2 linked regions of the Lichenicola cladoniae genome follow. Each later gene encodes a partner of the first gene's protein in a complex. Links are inferred from orthologs where the notes say so. Each region holds a gene or a part of one and is shown on either strand. Other genes may lie near its edges.

What was found. Proteins that work in one complex are often made in the same cells at the same time.
Region 2: the proteins of trxB (region 1) and trxA are in contact, whole or in part, in a crystal structure (PDB 1F6M), measured with the Escherichia coli proteins. The link is inferred for Lichenicola cladoniae from one-to-one orthologs.

The regions. Positions count from the first base shown.
Region 1 is NZ_CP053708.1:4,153,733-4,156,724, reverse strand. Bases 9-2,987 are described here. They hold trxB (thioredoxin-disulfide reductase), read right to left. Parts: upstream 2,008-2,987; coding sequence 1,009-2,007; downstream 9-1,008. Other genes in these bases: HN018_RS18750 (glycosyltransferase), read left to right, coding at 2,841-2,987; HN018_RS18755 (Lrp/AsnC family transcriptional regulator), read left to right, coding at 2,177-2,659; HN018_RS18765 (LysR family transcriptional regulator), read right to left, coding at 29-913. In the rest of the region: more of HN018_RS18750, read left to right, coding at 2,988-2,992.
Region 2 is NZ_CP053708.1:497,868-500,551, reverse strand. What follows is about bases 5-2,675. They hold trxA (thioredoxin TrxA), read right to left. Parts: upstream 1,677-2,675; coding sequence 1,332-1,676; downstream 5-1,331. Other genes in these bases: addA (double-strand break repair helicase AddA), read right to left, coding at 1,768-2,675; HN018_RS02110 (CHAD domain-containing protein), read left to right, coding at 483-1,316; HN018_RS02115 (VOC family protein), read left to right, coding at 5-284. In the rest of the region: more of HN018_RS02115, read left to right, coding at 1-4; more of addA, read right to left, coding at 2,676-2,684. UniProt on the Escherichia coli protein: Participates in various redox reactions through the reversible oxidation of its active center dithiol to a disulfide and catalyzes dithiol-disulfide exchange reactions.

The DNA.
Region 1 (2,992 bases):
GACGCCCGCGCGAGCCCGCCCGTCGCACTCAGCTGCGCGCGGGCATCTCGGACAGCAGGAAGTCACGGAACACGGCGACCCGCTTCGAGGTGCGTAACTCCTCCGGATAGACGAAATACGCCTCGACCGTCGGCGGCTTCACATCCATCGAGATCTTCTGCAGGCTGGGGCGATCGACCAGCATGTAATGAGGCAGCGACCCGATCCCGAGGCCAGCCTCGATCGCATCGGCCATCGCCATGAAGTTGTTCACCTCGAATACCGACTGCCGCTTCTGACCATTTGGCCGGCCCAGTCCGGCCAGCCAGTTCACGTCGGCCACCGGCGGATGATGGTTGCCGAACAGGATGATGCGATGGCGGTCCAGATCCTCCGCCGTGGCCGGCGAACCATGCTTGGCGATGTAGTCGGGCGACGCGCATAGCGGCATCTGGATGTCGGCAAGGTGGCGCTGCACCAGGTCGGGCTGACGCGGCGGATGCATCCGGATCGCCACATCGGCCTCGCGCATGCCGAGATCGAGGTCGCTATCCTCGAGGATCAGGGTGATCGAGATGTCGGGATGGGTGTTCAGGAAGCGCGGCAATCTCGGCGCCAGCCAGGATGTGCCGAAGCCGGTGGTGGTGGTCACCTTGAGCCGGCCGGCCGCCTTTTCCTTGCTCTCGGTGAGCAGCGCCTCGGTCATTGCCAGCTTGGCGAACACTTCCCGCACGGTGCGGTTCATCTGTTCGCCCTGCTCGGTCAGGATCAGCCCGCGTGCGTGGCGATGGAACAGCGGCACCTGCAGCGCCTCCTCCAGCGCCGAGATCTGCCGGCTGACTGCAGACTGGCTGAGATTGAGCACATCACCGGCGTGGGTGAAGCTGCCCGCATCCGCGACGGCATGGAAAATCCTGAGCTTGTCCCAATCCATGCTCATCGCTCCGTGCTCATTGACTATGGTGGGTGGGATCAGGGTGGAAATCGCCGCGACTCGATGCCGGACGAGCGGTGCGGCGTTCGTTCATTCTACTCGGCCGCGATCGCGTGTTCAGCCGCCATCTGCTGCGGAGAGACCTTTTCGGTCAAATATCGTTCCGCTTCCAGTGCTGCCATACAACCAGTGCCGGCTGCGGTCACGGCCTGGCGAAATATCTTGTCCTGCACGTCGCCGGCCGCGAACACGCCCTCGACCGATGTGCGGGTGCTGCCGGGCGTGGTGACGATATAGCCCTCGTCATCCAGCTCGACCTGTCCCCGGAACACCGACGTATTCGGCGTATGGCCGATCGCCACGAACACGCCATCCACGTCGAGCCGGCTGCTCTCCCCGGACACCATGTCACGCAGCATCACCCCATCGACCACCGGCGGCGAGCCGCGATCGGTGATGTCCTCGACGACGCTGTTCCAGATCACCGACACTTTCGGGTGCTCGAACAGCCGATCCTGCAGGATGCGCTCGGCTCGCAGACGGTCGCGACGATGGATCAGGGTCACATGGTCGGCGTGATGGGTGAGATAGAGCGCCTCCTCGACCGCGGTGTTGCCGCCGCCCACCACCGCAACCCGCTTGCCGCGATAAAAGAATCCGTCGCAGGTGGCACATGCCGACACGCCGGCGCCGTGCAGGCGGCTCTCGGCCGGCAGGCCCAGCCAGCGCGCCTGCGCTCCGGTCGCGATCACCACGGTCTTCGCCAGGTAGATGTCACCCGAGTCGCCGATCAGCCTGAACGGCTCGCCGGCGCGGCGCGGCGACAGGTCGCACTCCATGATCAGGTCGGACATGACGCGGGTGCCGACATGCTCGGCCTGCGCCGCCATCTGTTCCATCAGCCACGGACCCTGGATCGCGTCGGCAAAACCCGGGTAGTTCTCGACATCCGTGGTGATCATGAGCTGGCCGCCAGGCTGCAGCCCGGCCACCAGCAGCGGCTTCATGTTGGCACGTGCGGCGTAGATCGCGGCCGTGTAGCCGGCGGGGCCGGCGCCGACGACCAGCAGATCGGTGGAGTAGGTCTGGGTCATGATCCAATCGATTCTTCAGGGCACCCTTGCCGCCAGGATATGAGCCTGTTTTGCTGCAGTGCAAGCAAGATGGCGGCCAACCCGGCCTTCCGGATCATCCGCCCGGCGAGGCCGATCGCCGGAAACGGACTTTGCGGCCCAGGCTCGAGTGCAATACAGGTTCGCCAGCATGCAGACGGCAGACAAGATCGGCTTCCCGGACCTCGACGCCATCGACAGGCGGATCGTCGCCGAACTCCAACGGGACGGCCGGATGACCAACGTCGAGCTGGCGAAGCGCGCCGGCATCTCCGCACCGCCCTGCCTCCGTCGCGTGCGCCGGCTCGAGGAGCTTGGCGTCATCCGGGGCTATTACGGCGACAGCGACCCGCACCTGCTCGGCTGGACCATCGTGTTCTTCGCTCTGGTCGGGCTCGACAGCCAGAAGGAGAGCGTGCTGACGCAGTTCGAGACGCTGGTGGCGGACTGGCCCGAGGTACGCGAGTGCCACATGATCCGGGGCGGCGGCGATTTCCTGCTCCGGCTGGTCGCCCGCGACACCGCGCACGAGAACCAGCTCACCCGCCGCCTGACCGAAGCGCCGCATGTCAGCCGGCTGCAGACGCTGCAGACCATCCGCACCAGCCGCGACCTGGCTGGCGTCCCGGTCTGAGAGATCGTTCGAGAATGCTGCTAGGTCGGCGATCCGTCGTGGCTTTCGTGCGCTCCGGTGCTCACGGCCAGGAGGCCGCTCCGCTCCGGTGCTCCGATAGCCAGTATGGGTGCTCCCAAACGGGAGCTCTCAATCGGCCTAGCGCAGTCTCAAACGGTCTCTAGGGCTTCCCCGATAACCGATGCCACCCCTGATCAGCATAATCGTCCCCTGCTACAAGGAGCGACCCAACGTGCGCCCGCTGGTGGCGAGCCTGGACGCTGCCCTGGCCGGGCGCGACTGGGAGGTCATCTTCGTCGACGACGACAGTCCGGACGGCACCTCGGACGAGAT
Region 2 (2,684 bases), 3.7 Mb from region 1 along the record:
GGGCCTTCTATGCCAGGGTGTTCGGCTGGAACATGACGTCGTTCGGCCCGTCCTATGCCTGCACCCTGACCGGGGACGTCGATGTCGGGCTTCAGGCCGACGCCGGCGAGGCCACCCAAGCGCCCCTACCGGTAATCGACGTTCCGGATATCGATCGCGCACTGGCTGCGGTGACCGATGCCGGCGGTCTGATCACCAAGCCGATCTTCGCGTTTCCCGGTGGCCGTCGCTTTCACTTCCGTGACCCGAGCGGCAACGAGTTGGCGGCGATGAAGCCGGACTGAGGATCGGGCGGGAACGCCATGACGCGAGCTGCGTGATGTTTCAGGGTCGCTCGTCCGGCTGGCTGAATTTGCTGTAGCCTCAATCCGCGGATGATGTCTTCCCGGCAGGGTCCGGTGCCCTCCGTCCGACGACCACAATCCAGATCGGGTGATCCGTTGCGCAAAGCCGAGCCACCGCCCCTCTTCAGTGGGGACACAGTGTCGAACAGCCTGCGGCTGGTAATCGGCGAAGGGCTCGAGCATCTGGAAGCGCATCGCGCCGGGGCCTTCGCCGGCGATCCCGAGGCCATCCATCAAGCGCGGGTAGCACTCCGCCGTCTGCGATCCGCGTTGAAGCTGTTCCGGCGGCACCTGAACCCCTCGGCCCGCGACGGCTTCAACGATGCGTTGCGTGCGCTCGGGCGCACTCTCGGCGCCGCCCGGGACTGGGACGTGTTCGTGCTGGAAACGGTGCCGGCAGTCATGGCCGTGATCCCGGATCAAGCCGAGGCGCTGGGCGCACTGGTGGCACCGGCCCAGCACGAACGTGAGCTTGGGCATGTTGCCGTGCGGGCGCTGCTGGAAGCCCCGCAGACCGATGCGATGCTGCAGGACCTCGGAAGCTGGAGCGGCGACCGGGTCGCGTTCTCTCCACGCAAGGCAGCGAGACAGTTGATTGCCGACGAGGCCGGGCCGCTGCTGGACCGGCTGGCCAAATCCGTAAGCAAGCGCGCGACGGGGCTCGAGGAACAAGATGACGAGGAGCGGCATGGCTTGCGCAAGGCGCTGAAATCGCTGCGATACGGGATCGAGATGCTGGAGTCGCTGCATGGACGCGGCAACACCAAACCCTATCGGCAGGCTCTTTCAGTCCTGCAGGAAGATCTCGGCCGCCTGAACGATGCGATCGCAGCTGTCGAACTGGTGCATCGCCTGCCCGATCAGCCCGGCAGACTGGTGATCGAAGCCTGGGCAAACGAACGGCGGCAGGAGGCCCTTATCGAGCTCCCCGCCGCCTGGCATCAGTTCAAGGCAATCCCGGCCTTCTGGTAGCCGGGGTACGATCGATCAGGCCGCTGCGGTGGCTGCCAGGTTCTGGCGGACCCATTCCTTGAGCTGGCTCTTCGGCATCGCACCGACCTTGGTCGCCGCCGGCTTGCCGTCCCTGAACATGATCATCGTCGGTATGCCGCGAACGGCGTAGGCGTTCGGGGTCAGCGGGTTGGAGTCGATGTCCACCTTTGCGACGATAAGCTGGTCCTTGAACTCGGCGCCGATCTCCTCGAGTGCCGGTGCGATCATCTTGCAGGGACCGCACCACTCCGCCCAGAAATCGACCAGCACGACACCCTTGGCCTTCAGCACGTCGGCATCGAAGGTCTCGTCGGTCACGGCCACCGTGTTCTCGCTCATCACGCTCTCCTGAAATGGACAGTCGGTCCGCAGCGACTCCGTGCGGGCACGATCAAACTCAGTCCCGAGATGGGCAGGACGGCGCGGGCGGTCAAGCCACACCCGGGCTCGCGCGCGCATCCTCGGCTCTCGTCCGATATGTGCCCGGCGCATGTGGCAGCAATACCGCGTCCGGCAGGTGCATGATCGCCGCCTCCTGGGTCCAGACCAGCGCGCAGCGGATCGGCCGGCCCGGATACAGTGCTGCCAGCAAAGCCCGATACGCGGCCATCTGACGGAGATATGGAACCGGCACCTCCTCGGGGCGTGCCGGGGTGCGGCGGTTGGTCTTGAAGTCGCATAGCAGGATCTCGTCGGCCAGGACGCGCAGCCGGTCGATCTGCCCGCTGATGACGATGCCGTCGACCAGGCCCGAGACCGGCTGCTCGGCCAGGGCGTCGGGCTCGAACAGGGGTGCGAGCGCCGGATCGGACAGCAACGCCATGATCTGGGTGGCAAGGTGCCCGGCCTCGTCGGGTGGCAACCCATCCGGCCCGGCAAGCAGGAAGCGCCTGGCCGCCGCATCGCGATTGCTGGGGTCGAGGCCCGGCAGATGCTGTAGCAGCGCATGCACCAGTCGCCCACGGCGGAACGCGTCGGCGCGTGCGCCCGTGCGCCGTTCCACAGGGTCGTTGCCGGCATCGAGCGGCGAGCGCAGCTCCGGTACCGGCCCGAGCCCGACATCGTCGGGACGGCTCGGCGCCAGCGGCCGCGGCAGTGCGGGCTCGACCGGTGGCGGCAACGGATGCCATAGCGGCGCCCGGCCCATCCAGGCGGGCAGGCTCGGCGCCGGCGGAGGGACGATGACGGGATTGCGCCGTACGGGCTCGACTGCGGCGCGCTGCTCCAGCAACAGCCGGTCGCCGGGCCAGCCGAGGCCGAACGGCTCGGCGGACGCCTCCGCGGTTTCGAAGCCTTGCCGGCAGAGTTCGTACCAGCAGGTCGGCGGCAGCTTGGCCGGCGTCTTGC